One region of the Pseudoalteromonas sp. SIMBA_162 genome, then DNA from elsewhere that is predicted to be linked to it. Evidence: predicted binding sites of a transcription regulator. Region 1 holds the regulator's gene; each other region holds the start of a gene.
The links. Region 1 encodes sigma-54, which starts transcription at its own class of promoters, with help from an activator protein. Its sites were predicted from a motif close to GTTGGCACGNNNNTNGNNT; they were not measured.
Positions count from the first base shown of each region.

Region 2: nirB (nitrite reductase large subunit NirB) is a predicted target of sigma-54. The motif match lies at 3,665-3,683, and genes of this name have one in related genera.
Region 3: R0J88_RS05055 (GumC family protein) is a predicted target of sigma-54. The motif match lies at 4,146-4,164, and genes of this name have one in related genera.
Region 4: R0J88_RS02380 (hemerythrin domain-containing protein) is a predicted target of sigma-54. The motif match lies at 2,456-2,474, and genes of this name have one in related genera.

Region 1 is NZ_JAWJBQ010000006.1:181,430-187,321, forward strand. It holds gene R0J88_RS06670 (calcium/sodium antiporter) at 1-435, shown strand, start outside; gene R0J88_RS06675 (KpsF/GutQ family sugar-phosphate isomerase) at 439-1,410, shown strand; gene kdsC (3-deoxy-manno-octulosonate-8-phosphatase KdsC) at 1,411-1,962, shown strand; gene lptC (LPS export ABC transporter periplasmic protein LptC) at 1,959-2,513, shown strand; gene lptA (lipopolysaccharide transport periplasmic protein LptA) at 2,503-3,039, shown strand; gene lptB (LPS export ABC transporter ATP-binding protein) at 3,036-3,761, shown strand; gene R0J88_RS06700 (RNA polymerase factor sigma-54) at 3,831-5,330, shown strand; gene hpf (ribosome hibernation promoting factor) at 5,357-5,644, shown strand; gene ptsN (PTS IIA-like nitrogen regulatory protein PtsN) at 5,649-5,892, shown strand, end outside.
Region 2 is NZ_JAWJBQ010000005.1:44,767-50,658, forward strand. It holds gene R0J88_RS05095 (hypothetical protein) at 277-732, opposite strand; gene R0J88_RS05100 (LruC domain-containing protein) at 732-2,927, opposite strand; gene R0J88_RS05105 (hypothetical protein) at 3,186-3,422, shown strand; gene nirB (nitrite reductase large subunit NirB) at 3,833-5,892, shown strand, end outside.
Region 3 is NZ_JAWJBQ010000005.1:35,258-41,149, reverse strand. It holds gene R0J88_RS05075 (lipopolysaccharide biosynthesis protein) at 1-838, shown strand, start outside; gene R0J88_RS05070 (O-antigen ligase family protein) at 831-2,183, shown strand; gene R0J88_RS05065 (acyltransferase) at 2,188-2,895, shown strand; gene R0J88_RS05060 (glycosyltransferase) at 2,897-4,030, shown strand; gene R0J88_RS05055 (GumC family protein) at 4,262-5,755, shown strand; gene R0J88_RS05050 (glycosyltransferase) at 5,757-5,892, shown strand, end outside.
Region 4 is NZ_JAWJBQ010000002.1:161,353-167,244, reverse strand. It holds gene R0J88_RS02390 (TonB-dependent receptor) at 1-1,247, opposite strand, end outside; gene R0J88_RS02385 (hypothetical protein) at 1,494-1,907, shown strand; gene R0J88_RS02380 (hemerythrin domain-containing protein) at 1,993-2,418, opposite strand; gene R0J88_RS02375 (diguanylate cyclase) at 2,666-4,585, opposite strand; gene R0J88_RS02370 (pseudouridine synthase) at 4,870-5,892, opposite strand, start outside.

The DNA of each region.
Region 1 (5,892 bases):
GTTATTGGTATGGTATTACTCCCTGTCAGTGCACATTTTTTAATAGAGTCAGCGGTTGATATCGCAAAATATTTTGGCCTAAGCGATTTAGTCATTGGCTTAACAATTATTGCAATAGGTACAAGCTTGCCCGAGCTTGCAGCTTCAATTGCAGGGGTTCTTAAAAATGAAGATGACTTAGCACTGGGTAATATTGTTGGCTCTAATATTTTTAATATTCTTGCCGTGCTGCCTTTCGCAGGCATTATCAACCCTTCTCTTATTGACCCGTCTGTTGCTAACCGCGACATACTTATTATGATTGGTGCCACGGTTGCACTTATTATCATGTCATTGAACTTTAGAGGTGCTCAGCGCATCAATAGAGTAGAGGGCGGCTTATTGTTAATCGCTTTTTTAGGCTACCAAGGGTATATTTTCAGTCAAGTAGGGTAAGTAATGGCAACGCTAAATTTTATTGAACAAGGCCTACGTGTATTAGACATAGAGCGCCAAGCATTGAGTGATATTGCACAATATGTGGATGAAAATTTTCATCAAGCATGTCAGTTAATATATGACTGCCAAGGGCGAACTATTGTTATAGGCATGGGAAAATCGGGTCATATTGGCAATAAAATAGCGGCGACTTTAGCAAGTACTGGCAGCCCTGCATTTTTTGTACACCCAGGTGAGGCAAGCCATGGCGACTTAGGTATGATCACTAAAAATGATGTGGTTATGCTAATTTCTAATTCTGGTGAAACAAGCGAAGTCCTCAATATAATTCCTGTTTTGAAGCGCCTTGGCGCAAAAATGATAGCCATGACAGGTAACGCAAGCTCAACAATGGCAACGCTTGCAAACGTACATATTTGCATAAAAGTTCAAAAAGAAGCCTGTTCGTTAGGCTTAGCCCCTACAGCAAGCACAACAGCAACACTTGCAATGGGCGATGCCATGGCGGTTGCACTGTTAGAAGCCCGCGGTTTTACAGCTGATGACTTTGCGCTATCTCACCCCGGCGGGAGTTTAGGTAAACGTTTACTGCTGACCCTAAAAGATGTCATGCATAGCGGTAAAAACACACCTATTATTAACGTTACGCAAACTATAAAAGATGCACTGATAGAAATGTCGGCAAAAGGCTTAGGCATGACAGCCATAGTTGATTCTCAGCAACAACTTGTAGGGCTATTTACCGACGGTGATTTACGTCGTATTTTAGAACAACGAATTGATATACATACAACACAAATAGATGTTGTAATGACCAAGTCCTGCACAACGGCAACGCAAGATATTTTGGCCGCTGAAGCACTTAATATTATGGAGCAAAAGCGTATTAATGGTTTAATCATCGTTAATGAGCAAAACCACCCTATTGGTGCATTAAATATGCAAGACTTACTAAAAGCAGGAGTATTATAAATGCAATTTGAAGAGCTCTATCAACCATTGAGTGAAGACGCAAAAGCACGTGCAAAAAAAGTAAAGCTACTTATTTGTGATATTGATGGTGTGTTTTCTGATGGTCGCATTTATTTGGGTAACCAAGGCGAAGAGCTCAAAGCATTTAATACAAAAGATGGCTTTGGCATTAAAGCGCTAATTAATAGCGGCTTTGAAGTTGCGGTAATTACAGGACGCCACTCAAAAATAGTACAACAGCGTATGACAAGCCTAACAGTACAACATATATATCAAGGCCAAGAAAATAAGCTACTCGCTTACGAAGAACTAAAAACAAAGCTCAATTTAAATGATGAGCAAATTGCCTACATTGGCGATGATGGCCCAGACATGCCAGTAATGGAGTTAGTAGGGTTTGCTGTTGCAGTAAATGACGCCCATCCGCTAATAAAACGTTTAGCGCATTATACAACAAAAATGCTAGGTGGCTTTGGTGCAGTGAGAGAACTTACCGACCTACTAATGCTTGAAAATAACAAACCTTTGACCACAAAAGGGACTAGTTCATGAATGCAGCGCGCATAATATTAAGCGTTTTATTCATCAGCTGTATGGTTTGGCTTTGGTACCCTTATTTCACACAAGTAAATTTACCACAACAAACCGAAGCAGACATAATTGCAAAGCCCGATTACACAGCCATAGAGCTAAAACAAACAGCGTATGACGAAAATGGGAAAATCAGCCATAAAGTAACGGCAGCGCGAATGGAGCTATATCAAGAATTAGGGTTTACCTTTTTTGATAAACCTATTTTTACGCTATACAACGACAAACAAACATGGCGAATTAACGCTAATGAAGCAACATTATACGAAGGCAGACAATTAATATTAGAAGGTAACGTTGTTGCTAGTAATTTAACTGATAACGCAATGATAGATAAAATTAATGCTGATAACATTCAGGTAGATATAAAATTACTAACGATGCAATCAGAGCAGCCTGTCATTGTTACAGGGCCCAATTTAAAAATCACCGGTAAAGGCTTAGAAGCCGATTTAAAAACCGAAGTGATAAAATTAATTAACCATACGCGAACTATTTATTATGACCAATAAACTATCAACACTCTTTATTATTCCAACATTTTTACTTGCATTAGGTACTAATGCCGCTGAACCAACAGCGCCAATTTCTGCAAATCAAATTTCGATTAGTGCGGATAAACAAGAGGGTCAACTAAAAGAAAACGTAGGTATCTTCGAAAAAAATGTTGAAATTATTCATGGCGACAGAAAAATTACCGCAGACCGCCTTGAGGTTCACAAGCGCGATGAGCTAGGCGACAACAAGCAATTGTTAATTGCCACAGGTACGCCTGCATATTTTGAAGAAAAACAAGCCGACGGCACAATAATGAGCGCCAGCGCTAATGAAGTTAGGTACGATGTTTCAACGCGTTTTTTAACATTAATTGGAGATGCAGAGATATCTCAAGCTGGGCAAAAAATGAATGCAAAAAGCATTACCTACGATATAGAACAGCAGCTTATTAGCGCCGAAAAAGATGAAAGTTCAACAGACCGTGTACACACTATCTTAGTGCCTGTGGAGCCTAAAAAAAATGACAAAGGCCAACCATGAGTACATTAAAAGCAGAGCTACTAGCCAAAAGCTACAAAGGCCGTGAAGTTGTAAAAAATGTGGGCTTAGAAGTTAAAGCTGGAAGTATTGTAGGCTTGCTTGGGCCAAACGGCGCAGGTAAAACAACAACCTTTTACATGATTGTAGGCTTAGTCCCTAGCGACAAAGGCAAAATATCTATCGATGATAACGATATTACGCTTTTACCTATGCACAGTCGTGCTAGATTAGGCATTGGCTACTTACCACAAGAGTCGTCTATATTTAGAAAATTAACAGTGTATCAAAACTTAATGGCTATTTTAGAAACTCGAAAGGAGCTCACTAAGCAAGCCAGAGAAGATACATTAAATAATCTATTGGATGAATTTAGCATTCAACACATTCGCGATAGCAAAGGTATGGCATTATCGGGCGGAGAACGTCGCCGAGTAGAGATTGCACGTGCTTTAGCCGCAGATCCAAAGTTTATTTTGCTAGACGAACCATTTGCCGGTGTTGACCCTATCTCAGTATTAGATATTAAAAAAATTATTGAACACCTGAAAAACCGTGGGATTGGCGTATTAATAACAGACCACAATGTAAGAGAAACCCTTGATGTTTGCGAAAAAGCCTACATTGTTTCTCATGGGGAACTGATTGCTTCTGGTACCCCTGAACACGTATTAAATGATAAAACTGTACGCGATGTATATTTAGGCGAGCAATTTAGGCTGTAACATTTACGCCTTATTTATAAGCATCTGCTAGTATTAATTATAACAACTTAAAAGGATTGTTAGAGATACATGAGGCAATCACTACAGCTGCGCATGGGCCAGCAACTTACAATGACACCTCAGTTGCAACAAGCTATTCGCTTGCTGCAATTAAGTACATTGGATCTTCAGCAAGAAATACAAGAAGCGCTCGACAGCAACCCATTACTTGAGGTTGAGGAGCAAGACTATGCCGATGATCTTGCGGGCAAAAATGAGCAAAAAGCAGATAATGATGAAGTTACAGTAACCGTATCTGCAGATGAAGCCCCTAGCGAGTATGAACAAGACAGTGGTGAAGCGCTTGCTAAAGATACCGTAAGTGACGACATGGCAATGGATGTTAGCTGGGATGAGTATATGAGTGCAGCCCCTGCATCATCTTCAGGCCCAATGCCTGAAGATGAGTCTATATATCAGGGCGCATCAACTGAAACGCTTCACGAATACTTAATGTGGCAATTACAATTAACGCCATTTAGCCCTACAGATGAAGCCATCGCTATTGCTATTGTAGAAGCGGTGGATGATTCAGGCATACTGACACTCAGCTGCGAAGAGATTTTAGAGAGCTTTAATCAAGATAACGACGATGACGTTGAGGTTGAACTTGACGAAATAGAAGCGGTTTTAAAGCGCATTCAGCTATTTGACCCAGTGGGTATTGCGGCACGTAGCTTACAAGAGTGCTTGTGTATTCAGTTAAATCAATTTGATAAAGGCACGCCTTTTATTGATGAAACAAAAATGATTTTAACAGAGCACATTGATTTGTTAGCTGCTCGTGACTACCGTACATTAATGAAAAAAACGAAGCTCAAAGAAGATGAGCTTAAAGAAATAATGACACTTATTCATACTCTCAACCCTAAGCCTGCAGACACAATAGTACGAGAAGAGTCTGAGTATGTAATACCTGATGTGTCAGTTAAAAAAATTAAAGGCCGCTGGATTGTAGAGTTAAACCCAGACAGCATGCCAAAAATTCGTGTAAACAGCCAATATGCAGCGATGTCGCGTACAGTTAAATCAAGCGGCGACAGTCAATTTATTCGCTCACATTTACAAGAAGCTAAATGGTTTATAAAAAGCTTAGAAAGTAGAAATGATACACTTTTAAAAGTAACTAACTGTATTGTTAAACAACAACAGGGCTTTTTTGAACACGGCCCAGAAGCCATGAAACCGATGGTTTTAAATGATGTTGCCGAAATGGTAGAAATGCACGAATCAACAATTTCGCGCGTAACTACGCAAAAGTATATGCACACACCGCGTGGAATATTTGAGCTTAAATACTTTTTCTCAAGCCACGTAAGTACCGAAAATGGTGGAGAATGTTCATCTACGGCAATACGTGCACTTATTAAAAAATTAATCGCAGCAGAAAACTCAGCAAAACCATTGAGTGATAGCAAAATTGCGGATATATTGGCTGAGCAAGGAATTAAAGTAGCGAGACGTACAATCGCAAAATATCGCGAATCTCTGGCTATTCCACCGTCAAATCAGCGAAAGAGCCTGATTTAAGACGCTAAACAAAGAGGGTAATGCTTATGCAACTAAATTTAACTGGTCGTCATGTAGAACTAACTGATTCATTAAGAGACTATATAAATACCAAATTTGCGAAGCTAGAAAGGCACTCTGATCATATTAATAATGTTCATGTCATTCTTGATATAGAAAAATTAAATCAAAAAGCAGAAGCAACTATTCATGTAAGTGGTGCTGAATTATTCGCATCCACTGAACATCAAGATATGTATGCAGCTATTGATTCATTGATTGACAAGCTTGACCGTCAAGTAATTAAACACAAAGAGAAGCTTGCTCGACACTAATATGATGAAATTAAGTTCACTTATATGCCAGGACTGCAGTAAAGCTGCGGTCCTTTTTAATAGTAAAAAAAGAATTTTAGAGTTTATTAGCGAGCTGGCTCACGATAAATTACCGTATTTATCTCAACAGGATATTTTGGGCGCTTTATTAACCCGCGAAAAGCTAGGCAGCACAGGGATAGGAAGAGGTATTGCTATTCCACATGGCCGAATGAGCGGCGCACAAGAACCTTTAGCATTGGTGTTAG
Region 2 (5,892 bases), on a different contig from region 1:
GGGCCTAGCCCCAGCGCGCAAAGTATGATTATCACTGCAGCTAATTTGTACAGTTTTAACAACACAAGTGCGCACCCACATATCAACGCCGCAATTAACATCTGTATTCGTAAAGATGAAAACACATCGGCATAAAAGCTAGTGAAGGGATTAAACGCGAGTAAGATAAATACGGCTGCTGCACATATAAAAATAATCCGCAAAACTAAATAGTGCGGATTATTACTTTCTGGGATATTTGACATTACTTTTTAAACCTAACCTTTTTAATAACTATTATCGGATAACAAACTGTTGTTGCGCTTGAGCAGGTTCGTACTGCCAAGTGAATAAAAGCGGTTCGGTCGACTCATCGTAAAACCAAATTTCAGCAATCAGTTCAATATCTTGATTGCTTAACACTAATTGCGTATCGAGAGCGGTATTACTAAGAGGCCCTCTGTAAATACAGTTGTTATAATCTGCTCGTTGAGATGCCACCTTTTTTTGGCACACATTTAAGTAGGCTCTTACATCGCCCATCCCTAGGTCAACATCAACATCAAGTGAATATTTAGTAGATAAATTAAATTCGTTATCAACAGTGATTGCGTTAATCCCTGTTGGATTATTTGCTGGTGTAGAGGTAGAAGATACCGTCGCGACTGCTGGTGCTTTTGTCTCTTCTGAACCACCGCCGCCACATGCTGTTAACCCTATTGATAGTGATAAAATTAATAGTGATTTTTTCATTACTGTTCCCCTCTTACAACAACATTACTAATACTGTAATCGTTAAACCACGTTGGCTTTTGTTTACCCGATGATTGAGCAAAGTCAGCAAAACTACCGTAAGCGTCGGTTATGTCTACCCCTTCAAGGGGATGCAGCCATTGCATACCGACCTCCATTGCCCACGGTAAACCGTTTTCGTTAAGAAAATACAAACCATTACTTTGTACGCTGGCATCATCTGCGTTTGTAACGCTGTAGAGTGATGTATCAAACGCTTCAGTTGGTGCCTGGTTTTTAATGTGTACTTCCCATCCTCGGGCGTTTTTACCGACTAAAAAATCACCGTGGTAAAAGCCATTAGTTGCAAAAATAAACGGGTCAAGTAGCGTACCGGGAGATGCACTTTTCGCTTTTGGTTCTTTTAGAGGAATGCTCATGCTAAAGGTAACTTTAACGTTTTCATCGCAATTATCTTCTGTTCTAAAGTAACTACAGCCCGACTCTTTTGAAACGTGAGCCCAGGTATCTTGCATGAAAATGAGGATAGCTTCGTTTCTACCTGCCTCCAAAGGACTCGCTGTTTGCGGTTGCCCGTCAATAATAAAGCTAATTGCATCTTCATCGACTTCGTCTCGTAAAATAGTGTGAGTGGTATTATTGACAGTTTCTTTTAATCTCACAGCAAAGCCATTATGGTATGTGGCTCCAATACCAATTAGTTGACCATCAATTTTATAGCCAACCACATTACTGCCTTCCATAAGCTGTGTGGTTCTGTAATTGAGTACTAAATCATTAAAGTCGTAATCACCCGCAAACGGCCATCTATCCTCAAATGCAAGGGTTACCCAATCATTTTCGCCAGGGTATACGGCACTTGCATAAGTGGTAATTTCGTAATCTTCTACTTCGCCGCCCAGCACACCGCCTGTTGCCGTGATCAGCGACGCCTCTGTGCCATCGGTGACTCTGAATCGAGCCCATGTTTGGCCCGCTTTAGTGTTACTTGGCACCGTGATTAAAATGCTGTTATCGCCTTCATTTATGGCACGTTTAGTTACCATTCTTTCGTCTTCAGTAAAACGGCCATTTTGGTCCCAATCAAACCACGCATATAAAAAGCCAGAAGCAGACGCGTTAACAATAATTTGCGAGTCTTGCCCTGCCGAAATCGCCGTTACAAAACTTACGCCATCGTCTGAATCGTCAATAGGAGACAATAGTAAATCGGCATTGGTATTAACGTTTTCACCATCCACCGAGCTTCCTAAATAAATTAAATCTGAACCGGTACTATCAGGGTCAAATAAATGCCTTGCGCCACTTTGCTCAAGGCTTGTGTTGTATGGCGCTGGCGCGTCACCAAAATCAATTGAGCTGTCAGTGACTTTTACTTCCGCAATGGCACAGCGCGCACCGTCGTTTTGACTTGATTTAGGCCCCGATGTAAACACATTTGCCACCGGGGTGTAGCCAACGACTGGGCTAACACTTAAATCAACTTTATGGATTTTACCGCTTTTATTGTTACTAAAATAAAATTGCCCCTTCACATCAAAATAAGCCGCGCCAAATGCACCAGTATCATCGCCTACATCAACTTGAGTAATTAACGTATGGGTATTTCCTGCAATATCTATTTCGTATAAATTACCATTTGGCTCAACCGCATATAAAAGGTTACTAGCTGGGTGAAAAGCAAAGTCATAAATAGACAATTTCCAAGTGTTTGTATTGGGTAACAAACTTGCCGTAATAGATGCATTTAAATCACCATCTAAATTAATACCATACAGGCCAAAGTTAGGATGATAAACATAATAGGTAGCCCGTTGGTCATTGCCCTCACCTACAACTTGTATATCACCGACGTAAAAATTAGTGGCGGGTAAACCTTGTACATTTAGTCGGTTCATTTGAAAGTCACTACCAAGTTGAACCACACTGCCTGGTGATTGCTTACTGTAACCGTACATGTATTGATCTTTATAATTAAAACCGACTGCATTAACGCTGTTAGTATTTAATTCGTTAGCGAACGTTAGCTGCGATGCTAAAACGGTAGGTTTAGCTGAAACTAAATCTATTCCGTATAGTTGCGCGTTAGCATCTTGCATTAAAAATGCCTGGCTAGGGCAGGACTCGAATGGTTGACTGAGCACAGCGCATGGAAATATAACTAAGCATGCTGTTGCAAGTTTATTTAGTTTCATAATTTAGCCCTTAAAAAGTTAAGTAATTAAACTGTTGCAGGGTCTATTCCAAAACTTAACCATATGAATTTATTAAAAATAAAATCAATTCAGCATAATCCTAATGCAGTTTGCAATTGACAAGTTTGCATTTTGCAAAATGTGAGAGAATACACTCGCACGTTTACTTACAATTTAAGTACTATTTTTTACCAATAACTATGCTTTACTATTATTGGTTTACGCTAATTAGCTGAGCTTTTTGATTAAGGGGGAAAAATGAGCATTGTTACAGATATATTTTTATGGCTTTTAATTGAAACAGCCTTCGGTTTCTTGTTTTATACAACAGGTTGTATGCTGTTAAAAGTTATAACGTTTGGAAGCTATAGAATGGAATTTAAAGATTATGCTAGTTTTAAACAAGGAAAATCCAAAAAAGTAGTGCCGGTTATTGCGCTAGGCGTTGGCTTCTATATAACTATGATTACCCTGCTCGCTTTCATTAATAGTTAACTACATAGCTAAAAAACACGTTAGCGCTTATCACTGGTTAAATGGATGTTGCACGCAACATACCCATATGAGTATCTCCCACAATTTAACAAAACAATGGGGATAACTCTCACTCATTTTAAAACCATTAAATATATTTTTTACTGCACTAATTAGTACTAACCTTGCACCTAAAGTGTTCGTTTTTAAATCTCTAAACCCTAAAAGAACATTAATATCACTATTAATCAACAACTTAAACTTATGGCTAGGTTATTGCTTTATTGAACACTAAGCACGTTAATTAACGGCATACATATTGGTTGAAAAAGCAACCAGAGGCAAAGAGGCCCGTACACAATTGTATTTAATTACAATCGTGACGGGCTTTTTTGTGTGTAAAATTTAAACCGTCACTGAAGGAATGCCTAATGCAAACCGCGCAAAAAATACTAATAATTGGCAATGGTATGGTCGGACATCATTTTGTAGAAAAAATGCGCCAAAGCGATGCTAACGCAAACATCACCGTTTTGTGTGGTGAAGCAAATCTAGCTTACGACCGTGTTTATTTATCAAGCGTATTTGATGGTAAAACAGCAAACGATTTAGCGCTAACAACTTTAGAAAATTATCAACAACTCAATATTAATGTATTCACTAACCAATGGGTTGAAGGCATAGATAGAGTAAACAAAGTTGTTAATACTCAAACAGGCGATCAATACCCGTACGATAAGCTTGTACTTGCTACGGGCTCGTTCCCGTTTGTCCCGCCGATTAAGGGAAACGATCAACCACATTGTTTAGTTTATCGCACCCTAGAAGATTTAGAGCAAATAAAAGCCAGTGCCGCAGCCAGTAAAAGTGGTGTAGTTATTGGTGGTGGTTTATTAGGACTTGAAGCCGCGAACGCCATTAAACAATTAGGACTTGATACACATGTTGTTGAATTTGCGCCGCAGCTTATGGCTGTCCAGCTAGACGAGCAAGGCGGCACGCTATTAAAAAATAAAATAGAAAAACTGGGTGTGACTGTTCATACATCAAAAGCGACCAGCGAAATAGTTAAAGGTGAAACTAGCCGCTTTAGATTAAACTTTTCAGACGACACTTATTTAGAAACCGACTTAATTTTATTCTCTGCCGGTATTCGTCCTTATGATCAGCTAGGTAAAGTGGCTGATCTAGAGCTTGGGGAGCGTGGCGGTATAGTCATCAATAACCAGTGCCAAACATCAGACCCTGATATTTTGGCTATTGGCGAATGTGCCCTATGGGACAAAAAGTTATTTGGCTTAGTGGCTCCGGGTTACAACATGGCTCGCGTTGCAGCAAGCCAGCTAAGTGGCGGCGAGCTTGAGTTTTTAGGTGCAGATATGAGCACTAAATTAAAACTACTAGGTGTAGAAGTCGGATCTATTGGTGATGCACATGCAAAAACGCCCAACTGCAAAGAGCTCATTTATCAAGATCCAATTAGAGATTGCTACAAAAAAATTATATTAAATGAAACTGGCGATAAGCTTTTAGGCGCTGTCCTTGTTGGCGATACCAGTGATTACGATACGCTACTTCAATACATGTTAAACGACATGGACTTACCAGAGCACCCTGAATGTTTAATTTTACCAGATAGCACCGGCGCCCCTTCTCTTGCGGGCAGCGCCCTACCCGATACAGCCACTATTTGTTCGTGTCATAACGTGAGTAAAGGCGACATTGTGGGAGCTATTGATGGTGGCTCTTGCGATTTAGCCTCAGTTAAATCATGCACCAAAGCTGCCAGCGGTTGCGGTGGTTGTGCAGCGTTACTTAAATCGGTAGTTGACGACGAACTAGCGAGTCGAGGCGTTGAAGTAAATAATCACCTCTGTGAGCACTTCGCGTATTCGCGTCAAGAATTACTCCATGTGGTTAAAGTAGAAAGCATCAAAACCTTTGATGATTTAATAGCTAAACATGGCAGCGGCCATGGCTGTGAAATATGTAAACCCGCAGTGGCCTCTATTTTAGCCTCAACATGGAACGATTTTATCCTAGAGCCAACACATGTAGGTCTTCAAGATACAAACGACACCTTCCTTGCCAATATGCAAAAAGACGGCTCTTACTCTGTTGTACCGCGTATTGCTGGTGGTGAAATTACACCCGACAAACTCATTGTCATCGGTCAAGTAGCTAAAGACTTTAATCTTTATTGTAAAGTGACTGGCGGACAACGCATCGATTTATTTGGTGCACGATTAGAAGAGCTGCCTGTTATTTGGGAAAGACTGATTGAAGCTGGCTTTGAGACAGGTCACGCTTATGGTAAGTCTCTGAGAACGGTTAAGTCGTGCGTAGGAAGTACATGGTGTCGTTATGGCGTACAAGACAGTGTAGGTCATGCCATCGATATCGAAAACCGCTATAAAGGATTGCGCTCTCCTCATAAAATTAAAATGGCAGTGTCAGGTTGTACCCGCGAATGTGCTGAAGCACAAAGTAA
Region 3 (5,892 bases), on a different contig from region 1:
GAAGCCGCTGGGTATCAGCTTTAAACGTGTTTCATGGAAAATAAGTTATAAAAACGGACTTTTTTTAATCAGTATTGTTACCTCGTCTTTATTTGTGTATGCAAATAATGGGGCCGAAAACTGGTTTATAGTTGCCACTGAGGGCAAAGAAAAACTGGCTCAATATTATGTCGCTTTACAGTTTGCCGTTATGACCTCGTTCGCTTTTGAACCTATTAGAATGTGGTGGTTCTCACGTCGTTTTGATGAATTGGCTAAAAACCGAGAACGTTATGTCGAGCTGTGCACGCTGTGTTTAGATTCGGCCATTTTACTATGCGCGTTTATGCTTATCATCACCCCGTCTATTTTTAGTTTAGTGTTACCACAAAATTATCAGTTGCATACTTGGTTGTTACCAAGCCTTATTTTTATTGTGGTTATTAAGCACCATAGTGATTTACTCAATATAGGGTGTTACATCCATTACAATGGTGCGTTTGTTACTGTGGTTAATGCAGTTAGCGCATTCGCTGTGCTGGCTTTGTTAGCCGTTTTAGTTCCTCGGTATAACGTATACGGCGTAGTGGTTGCACTTTGCATTGCGCAGTTAATTAAAACCAGTTTACTTATTGTTATTAGCCAACAATTAGAAAGTTTAACGTTTAGTGTTACGCGTTTGCTGCCCAGCTGGGTGTGTTTTTCTTTAATATACTTTTTAAGCATTACACAAACTGCCTATTTTGAGCTTATTCAATGCATTGTTTTTATCTGCTTTTTAATTGCTTTGTTTTATAAATACAAACCCGCAATTTTAGCACTGACCCAGCAAACAATGCGGGGTAAAGTGTATGATTAGTTGGTATAAAAAATATTGTTTGATGATCAACGGGTTATTTGTAATGACATTAACATTAATGCTTTACATGCGCTTTGGTCCCATTGCAGCCTTTGCTTTATTATTATTACCTTTTGCAGGGTTTTTAGCCGTTAAAATAAGCACGGTATTTATTATTCTTTTTATACTGTTTAGCTACTTTAGGCTACATGAAGTCTTTGTTGTATTAATGCCCCTTAAAATTCCTAAAATGTTGGCCTTAGCTTCATTACTGGCTATTGCATGGCATTTATTCATTTCAAAATCGTTAAAACCTCACTGGAGCTCAACACACTTAGTGTTTGTAATTTGGTTTGTTTGGCTCACCGTTTGCGTATTTAGTGCCTCCAATAAAGGTATGGCCATAGAGTATTGGACTGGTGTGCTAGTGAAGGTTTTCATTATGGTATTTGCCATTAGCTGGTGGTTAACCCGATTTTCGCATTTTAGTTTAGTACGAATGGGCATAATGATTTCGGGTATTTCGGTGGCGTTGGTTGCACTAAGTAACAAAATGAATGGTATTGGCTTGGTTGAGGGCACGCGAGTCACTATTTCTCGAGAGTACCGCTCGCAATTAGGAGACCCTAACGATCTATCGTTAGTGTTGATGTTTCCGGTGTCTTTTTTGGCAGCAGAGCTGTTTGATAAAGGTGCGAATAAATATCGTCGTTTATTTGCAGCCGTAGGGTTGTTGTTAGCTATTTCTGGTGTGATAGCCACACAAAGCCGAGGCGGCTTATTGGGTATTGCTGCTATTTTAAGTTTCTTTTTATATCAAAAAGTAAAAAATCCTTTAGTAGTCGGGCTGTGTGCAGCTGTTGCCATGCTTGCAATGATGGTGTTTGCAGGCATTGGTGATAGGCAAAGTGGAGGCGCAGCAGAAGACGGGGTTGATGCGTCTGCAATGGGTCGAATATATGCATGGCAAGCGGCAATTAATATGGCGCTTTCTAATCCGCTAACGGGTGTGGGAGTCGATAACTTTTACGTAAATTATTATTTTTACAGTCCGCATTGGGATGGCAAGAATCATGCAGTACACAGTACATGGTTTCAGGTATTAGGCGAAACAGGCTTTGTAGGTATAGGTATATTTGTATTATTAATTGCCAGTATATATCGCAGCTTATCACGCGTGTATTGCATCAATGCGCTTAACCATAACGACCAAGTTGCAGTTAATGCAAATGCATTAAAAGCAGGTTTAATAGGCTTTATGGTTGCAGGTACTTTCCTAACACAAGCTTTTACTTGGCCGCTTTACATTATTTTAGCGCTAACAATCGCACTCGAAAAAATCACTGTTGAGAGCAATAAGGAATAAAACTATGATCATACACGTTAAACATTGGCTTAAATGTAGCCCTCATCCTTTTGCAAAATCACTTTTTCAATTTGCAAAAACGATTCGCAATCCACAAATGATTGTTATCCCGTTTTTTCATTCATCGCTTTATTTTGTTCATCAATTTTTAAAACAATTTATACACGAATTTTTACGTATCACTTATTTTACGCCCCTTTTCAAAAGCCAAATTAAAGGCAGTAAAAAGCAGCTTTATTTATATTCAGGTATGCCGCAAGTGCTGGGTGAGCTTAATGTTGTGTGTAAAGACAACGTGAGAATGTCGGGTATTTCTACCTTTTGCGGGCGGGTAGGAGGGCAAACAACACCCACTTTAACCATTGGTAACAATGTTGATATTGGTTGGCAAAATGCGTTTTCGGTAGGACGTACTATAACCCTTGAAGACGACGTTAGGTTAGCAGGGCGTGTATTTTTAGCGGGTTTTCCAGGGCACCCGATTGATTCTGAGCGCAGAGCCCAGGGTCAAAGTGATGATGAAAACCAAATTGGCGATATTATTATAAAGCGCGGGGCATGGCTTGGCACCGGAGTAACCGTGCTTGGTGGCGTTACCATAGGTGAAGGGGCGATTATTGGCGCAGGTAGTGTTGTGACTAAAAACATACCCGCCTTTAGTATTGCTGCGGGCAATCCAGCAAAAGTAGTTAAATACATAAAGGAATCATAATATGAGATTTGTTGTTTTTGCAGAGGATTGGGCAAGCCACCCGAGCAGCACACAGCACTTATTTGCTGAACTGGCTAAAAATCATGAAGTACATTGGGTTAATTCAATTGGTATGCGAAAGCCAAGCCTTAAATTAAACGATTTAAAACGTGTGTTTAATAAATTAAAACAATTATTTAGCGAATCAACTAGCGCAACGATTGAAACGCCAGAAGCATTGCATGTTTACAAGCTCCCCGTATTGCCTTGGCATGACAACGCATTAGTAAAACGTTTCAATAAGTGGGTGTATTCTCAATACTTTAAAAATATTGATGATGAGCCTGTTACTTACTGGTTAAGCGTGCCCACAGCCGAATATTTAATTACAAAACAAAAACGCGATAGGTTAATTTATTACTGCGGTGACGATTTTAGTGCATTGGCCGGCGTTGATGCGTCACTTGTTGCCCCTTGTGAAAATAGCTTGATACGAAACGCCGATTTAATTTATGTCATTAGCGCGTTTTTAATGAACAAAATGCCTAACCACAAAACAAAAATGTTAAGCCATGGTGTTAGTTACGATTTGTTCACCTCAAAAAGTGAAATTGCACCAGAGATAAGCCACTTAAATGGTCCGATTATTGGTTTCTATGGCAGTATTAATGCCTGGTTAGATATTGCATTACTCACTGCGTTAGTCGCGCAGCGACCCAGTTATCAGTTAGTGCTTGTTGGCGATATTGTGGGGCCTACAGCGCAGTTGCTGCAATTTAAAAATGTAACGCACATTCCTGCAATTGAGCATGCTCGGTTAGCGAGTTTTTCCACACATTGGAACGTGTCTGTTTTACCGTTTGTTAATAACGAGCAAATTAGAGCATGTGACCCATTAAAGCTTAAAGAATATTTAGCGGCAGGTAAGCCTATTGTTGCTACCGATTTTCCCGCAGTAAAACAATATAAAACTGAAATTTTTATTGGCAAAACGCATGATCAATTTATTAATAAAATTGATGAAGCCGTTAGTTTAAACACCATTGAGCGCAACACCCTAAAATTATCGCAACAACAATTAGCAAAGAGCCACAGTTGGGAGTCAAAAGCGCTAAAAGTGCAACAAGACTTATCTATTTTAAATCACGCTGTGTAGCGTGATTTTTTAAACCAAAACCCTCTAACATGTCATTTAATTAGGTCTTTGAGAGCTGAGTCTCAAAAGCGTGATCCCCGCTAATAAACTGATTATTTTTATTAAATTCACAACAGTTGGCGCACCCTGTGCAACACCTTATGTATAGCGCGATATTTGCAGTTTAAATTATTAATTTGCAAACAAACGCCACATTTCGCATAGCAATATGCAAATTGATAGGTAGGGATTATGTTAGTTAGAGAGCAAATAAAACGATTACTTTACTTAACCTTGTACGCTGTATACACACGTGCAAAATTATTTGTGATCCCACTTTTAGTGGTGCCTTTTGTCATTATATTGCTCACAGTGACTGCACAAAAAAAATATATAAATCATGCCACTATTTTAATAGAGGAGTCAGCATTACTTAACCCGTATCTTGATGATTTATCTTTTTCATTTGATTTATCTAATCGGATGGCAGCACTTCGTACACTCGTTATAAGCAGGAAGGTACTTATTGCAGTAGCAAAAGAAACGCAATTAGTGCCAGAAAATGCGACGCCTGCGCAAATAGAAAAAATTCACCAAGAGTTATCTCAGGCATTGTCTTTGTCGTTGGTAGGGGATGAGCTGGTACGGGTTAATTTTATATGGCATGAGCAAAGTAAAATGAAACTGGTGCTTGAAAAAGTAGTCGAGAAGTTTATAGAACGTTTACTTGCGCCCACCCGAGCATCGCTTGATAGCTCTGAGCAGTTTTTTTATCAGCAGCTGAACAGCATTCGTGATGAGCTTGAATTATCTGAAGAGGCACTTGCTGCCTTTAAATCAACAAACAGCAATACCTTGCCGGCTGTGCTGCACAGTAACCGTCAAACGTTTGATAAATTACTGAGCGATCAACAACAAAAAACAATTGTACTGTCGGGTACGCAAGCAAAATTAAAAGCACTGGCTACTAAAATGGGCCAAGCAAACCCAATTTTAGGGCGCATTGAAGAAAAAATTATTGTTGCGGAGTCAGAGTTAAGCTTTTTAAAAACACGATATACCGAAAAACACAGTAAGGTTATTTCAAAAAAACGAGAGCTACAAAGTATACGTAATCGCCAGCAATCACTATTAGAGAGCGCAGAAGACTTAGACCCCACCAATATTGAACAGCTATGGCAAATGGCAAACACACTGCCTAGTGGTAAAGACAATGAAAGCAGTGTTTTGGTTTCGCAAATTCTAAAATTAGAAGAGGCCAAAAATGAAGTAGCTCAACACCAACAAGAGTACGACATGCTAGAGCAACAAGTAAAACTCGTTGGTGAAAGGCTATTAGTAACCAGTGATGTAGAAAAGCAGTTAAGAAAACTAGAGCGAGATTACGATGTTAAACAATCGCTTTATAAAGATATGTTAAGCCGTTATGAAATGGCAAAAGTGACAGGCAAATTGGTTAAGTACGAAGGGCCAGATAAAGTAAAAACCATTGAACGCGCATACAGTCCAACGCAGCCAATTAACACGTCGTTAGTCGCATCCATTATTGTGGGTCTTGTTTTAGGTGTGTTTACAAGTAGCACAATTGTGTTTGTAGCGACCTTATTTGACAGCCACTTAAAAGATATTCAAACCATAGAAAAACTATCTTCTTTAGAGGTAGTTACCATTTTACCAATTGTTAAAAATACACCTGTAGATTTGGTGTTTAGCTCAGCGATTAACTCTATTGAACAGGGGAAATAATATGAACGTTTTACATCTAGTTCAGCACTTTAAAATAGGTGGCCTTGAAAAAATGGCCGTCACGCTAATGCAAAAAAGCCAATTTGCAGACTCAAGTGTGGTTGTATCACTTGAAGGAACGTTGGGCGAGGCTGTTG
Region 4 (5,892 bases), on a different contig from region 1:
CGATTTGATAATGGGCCAGTTAAATCAATAGGTAAGTCGGCCTCTGTGGTGAACTGGCTGTAACCAAGCACTTTGTTATAGCGTACGTCAAAAGCAAAAATAGTTTGTTGTTCGTCGTTCCAACTATACGTTAGTTCTGTTCGATTTTGCGCCGTGTCGGCGCCGTCAATAATTTCAACAAAGCTATTTTGGGCAATCTCTTCACGCTGTAAATGTTGAAAGTAGGTGATGTTTTTAAGTGAGGCATTTGCACTTAGCTCACGTTTATAAATACTGTGAATTAAATAAGTTGTAGCTTCGTTTTGGTTATCAGGGTCAGTAAGTACAGTGCTGCGATCAATGTTTACTTGCCCAGTAGGCGACACAATCGAACCCGCCGCCGGTACTGTACTGCCATTTGCTTGCACGCCTTGGCCAGTAATATAAAGGCCATCATCAATTAAAGCTTGGGTAGGGCGGTTAATACCGGCGTTGTCGGTAAATTCGACTTGGTATAGCTCAAAGTTAATATCCCAAGTGCTTTTATCGTCTGGCAAAATGCTTAGTGCTGCAAATAAACTGTCGCTTTTAGTACCTGAATAATCGTAATAGCTGCCATGGTCAAGATGTTCATAGCTTACTCTAAACCCGACTTTGTCTTTAATAATTGGCGCAGTGTAATCTATTTGCGCACTGTATTGGTCCCAACGACCGGCCGATAAACTCGCTTTGCCTTTACTTTCGTCCGTTGACGCTACTTTTGACTGTAAGTTAACAAATCCACCGTTGCGTTGGCTTGAACCAAACAAAACCGGCGGTGCGCCTTTTACTACATCTATTTGTTCGACAGAATTGAACGATAACGGCACGCCAAACCCATTGTTACCTGCTTGACGACGTGTACCATCTTGAAAAAGCTCACCCAATTGACCGCGAATAGTAGGTAAACTTGGCGCGCCAAAGCCACTTGCAGAGTATGTGTTTGGGCTTACTGCTAATACATCTTGTAAAGTAGTAATGTTAAGCTGTTCTATAAGTTCGCTTGAAATAGGCGTAACTGAGCGTGCTATGTCTTGAAGTGCTAAGTTATCACCAAAAGGACCGTCAATTGTTTCATTTTTAACAGAAAGTCCTTGAGACTTTATAACTTGACCAGCCACTTCTATGTGTTCAATCGAATCTTTTGCTTGCGTTTTTTCAGCTGCAAAAGCAACAAGGGGAGTGTTTAATATGGTGGCTAACGATAGTGCTAAGTATGCGTGTTTCAAGGGGTGTCTCTCTAGTGTAATTAGTTATTGGCGATAAAGACCGAAAGGAATAAAAATATCTTTCAATTAAAGTAAAACTTTTTTAATTTTTAGAATGGATGCGTGCAAATTATTCTTATTATAGTCTTAAGCTTTAAATGTTGTTGAATACCTACTTGGATTAAATCTAAATAGTTTGAAATTAATCATACCTTATACGGTCTTGTTCTGTTCTTGGTTTATTTATATATTTTTAAAGGAAATTTTATGACGGATTCTTTAAGTAGTGATGTTCAAAATCGTTTGCAGTGGTCACTTTTATCTTTGCGTGTAGGTGTGTTTATTGTAATGGTTATGTGGACGTTCGATAAGTTTGTAAACCCTGGACATAGCGCACGTATTTTTGAGCATTTTTATGGGATTAGTGGCTCTACAGATATGGTGGCTTACATTATTGGCGCGGTGCAGCTAGTACTTGTTTTAGCGTTTTTAGCGGGTATTAAAAAACGTATTACTTACGGTATTATTTTTATAATTCACGGCCTATCAACACTTTCATCTTACAATCAGTACATTGATGGCTTTAATAATTTATTATTTTTTGCAGCGTGGCCAATGTGGGCAGCGTGTTTTGCACTTTATTTATTACGGGATCAAGACGTAAAATATACTGTTAAATAAAACAGCCAAACAAAAAAGTGGTTATAAGCTAATTAGCTTATAACCAAAAGTACACAGGGAGGTGTATGAATTCTTACTTGTACGATTAATGCATTGCGTCGTTGTATTTGTCACCTAAGCGCTCTTTTTGCCCTTCAGACAGCGCTTTACCGGCTAGTTGAAATACTTCATGTTCTTCTTCATCTAAGTGATGATGCACTAAATGGTGTAGTTTTTTAGCTTCTACTAACCATGTTGATGAGCTCATTTCGGTGTCTTCAAGTTGTTCAATTAGTTCATCAATTTCATGATGCTCTGCAACACTGTGGCGTGCTTTTTCTTGCGTTAAATCTTCACAAATTAATGGATTATAAAAGTAGCGCTCTTCAAATTTTGCATGTTCTTCTAGCTCTGTTTTTAGCTCATCCATTAAGCTATGACGTTTTTTTGTGTCGCCCTTGGTTTGAATAAGCGCGTCAACTAGTTTGCGTTGTTTGTCATGGTCATTACGTAGTGCTTCAAAAATATTCATAAATCATCCTAATCAATTACATTGCTTAATAACTAATAAGCAAACGCAGTGCCAGATTTTAAGTTGTTGAAATTAATGCTTTTATAGGTTTTAGGCTATGTTTTTGGATTGTTTGTGTATTTTTTACAGACGAGAGGGTGAAATAATTTCTTACTTTTAATACGAGCTAATACTTCACGTGCAGCTATTTACAATTAGCTTGTTAAAAACATATTTGGGGGTATGTGTTTGTTAAGCTTTAATACGCCTAGGGCTGCTCAACATTAACCTGATTACGGCCACTTTGTTTGGCTTTATAAAGAAGCTCATCAGCATGTATGATCAGTTTTTCAAGTGAGCGGTTAGAGGAGGAGCTAATTGCTGCACCTGCGCTAAACGTAATGGTTTCAGTATTATTTAAGCCTTCTATTTCGCTACAAATATCTATCAGTGTATTGGCAATAGAATCGAACGTTGTTTTAACGCTTTGTTTATCAACGGTGTTTAAAATAAATAACCATTCCTCACCACCATAGCGGCCAAATTGGTCGTCACCAGCAAGTGTATTTTGTGCTGCACGAGCAAAAGCTTTAAGAACGGAGTCACCCACATCGTGGCCGTAAGTGTCGTTAATGTGCTTAAACAAATCTAGATCGACAATGGCAATTGTAGCATTGCTTTGCTTAAGTTTTTGAGCCGCTTTTTGCATAATACCGCGTCGATTTAAACTGCTAGTTAAGTAGTCAGTCAGCGCAATGTTATAATATTTTTTACGTTGTAGTACTTGTCTATAAATAAGTAATAACGACACAATAACTAAAATAAACGCAATTGTTGCGCTTAACCGCCAAATTATTTTTTGTTGATACTCTTCTTTAGCGAGTAATTCGTTAATGTTTTTGTCGTATTCTAGTTGGAGTATTTTTTCTTCTTTTTCTTTTACTTCAAATTTTATTTGCAGTGTTTTAATGTTTGTTTCGCTGGTGGCTTCGTAATGCTTTTTTATAAATGTAAGCATTTGCTCCATTGCGTCAAATGCATCGTCTGTTTTGTTGAGGCTTCGTTTTAACTGGTATCGCTTTTGAAGGTAATCGGCTTTATAAATGCTGCGGCTAAAATCATCGATCATCGAAAATACTTCATCGTTCATTTTATCGGCTTTTTTAAGTAAACCTTGTTTTTTATAAATATCTAGCATCAATATCATCGATGCGAGTTTCATATCACCTATTCCGGCTAGGTGGGCAACCTCAATATTTTTTGTGGCTAAGGCGAGCGCATCTTCGTAGTTTTCTTGTTTGTATAAAATATTAGCAATTGAATACTGAGCAAAAGACAGTCCTTTTTGCATGTTAACAGATTCAAAGTAAGAGAGTGCTTTGTCTAGATAAATGAGGGATTCGTTTGGTTTATTTATTTCAAGTAATACATTGCCCAAGCTCCAGTAAGCTTTAGCTGTATATAAGCCATCTTGAGTTTGCTGATATGCGATCAGCGCTTTTTTAGCGTATGTTATTGCTTTTTCTTTGTTTTCTAAATAATTATACGCATCGGCTATCTTCCTGTAAAAATAGCCTTGCGATGCAATATCGTTGTTTTGCATCGCCAGTTCTAATCCGTCAAGTGCCACGCTCAAGGTTTTTTTCAGTTCATCTGTTTCGGTATAAAAGTATGCAAAGGCTCTTAAAATAATGATTTTTTCAGCCGGTGTAGATTGAGAAAATCGTGTTTTTAGTTGATTAACAACATCGTTTGCCTTTTGGAGTTCTTTTTGTAGGCTAAGCAGTTTTAATTGTGACTCCAAAAATAGCAGTAATACGTCAGGTTGTTTAGATAATTGCTGATTTGATAAGTAAACAGTGAGGTGTTTATCTAATTTTTCGTACTTTTCTTCCCTAAAAAGCAGTTCGGCATAAATGGCTGCAGCTTCTAAATGCAAAGCGCCATTCTGTTTTAATTTACTTTGCTCGTAAGCTTGAGTGATTTGTTTTTTGTTTTGCAGGTAATCAAGTTTATCTGTTCTTACACTTTTAATCAGCGTGCGTACGTCTTGCTGACTGAGCTCAGGGGTAGAAAAGTTGTTTGAATAAGCAATACTTTGAAAGGCGGCGAGTAAAAAACACACAACAACAAGCTGTTTAACCAACACCGATAGGTAACTTGCTTTAAATTGCATGTTATTAGTCATATTAAGCCCTTACTAACTTGATACGTGTAGCTTTTTTGAAAAACGTAGGGTTAGTTAAATTTTGGCTAAACCTCATCCATATACTTTTAGTAATCAAAAACTCAAGCAGGTTGTAGCCTTGAGAGACGTTTATATCTAGCATTTTCAATCTCTATTAAGTATTGGTTAACCATTAATTATCCAATTACATTACCATAAAAGTTATTTTATAAAAATATCTACGCCTATAATCCTAGTATAAGCGTGATAGCAGCCTTATTTATGGTGGTTTTAGTATTTATCTGTTAAAAATCAGCATCAATTTTAAACTCTAAACGCTCGTGATTAATCGGGTGCGTGAATGCTAGATACTCAGCATGCAGGTGTAACCGGTCTGCTTTTTTACCATAATGTGTATCACCAATAATAGGGGTGTTTAAACCTAATACATGTGCGCAGTGCACACGCAGTTGATGTGTGCGCCCTGTTTTAGGGTAGAGCTGCAAGCGAGTTGTGTTGTTTTTTCGCTCAAGTACTTGCCATGTTGTAAGTGCAGGCTTTCCTTTTTGGTAACACACTTTTTGACGCGGCTTATCATCAAAATCTGGTGTTAGGGGTAACTCTATAGTACCGCTTTCTTGTTCTATATTCCCATCGACTAAAGCAACGTAGCGCTTTTCTATTGTGCGCTCAATAAATTGTTTTTGAATGGCTTTATGTGCCCGTTTATTTAGGGCAATAATTAATAGTCCTGAGGTTGACATATCCAATCGGTGCACAATAAGTGGGCCTGTAGCTTCTGGAAATTGTGTTTTCATACGCAAGAATACAGAGTCGTCTATGGTAATGCCCGGGACCGATAAAAACTCTGCCGGTTTATTCACTATGACCAAATCGTCATCTTGGTAAACAACAGTAAGCTCTTTACCTTGTGCAGGGTTATTCAACAGTGGGCTAGGTTCTACATTTAAGCCTTTTAGCATGTGGCCTAAGATAGGCTGACATTTACTAAAGCAAGATGGGTAGTAGTTTTTATGCTGCCTAACCGCAGATTTAGGCGGGGCTCCCCACCAAAACTCACCCATGGCTATAGGTGTTAAGTTATGTTTAAACGCATATTGAAGCAATTTAGGGGCTGCACAGTCACCTGCCCCCGATGCCGGCGTATGCTCAGGTAATTTGGCAAAAATAGCATTGAGGTCTTCTATTTCGCCATTAATATTAAGAAATTGATATTGAGCAAATAGTATTTTTTGTAAGCTTTTGGAGAGCGTTTTACGGCGTTTTTTTAAATGTTCAAGTTCATCGTTTATTTTGCTATGCGCTTG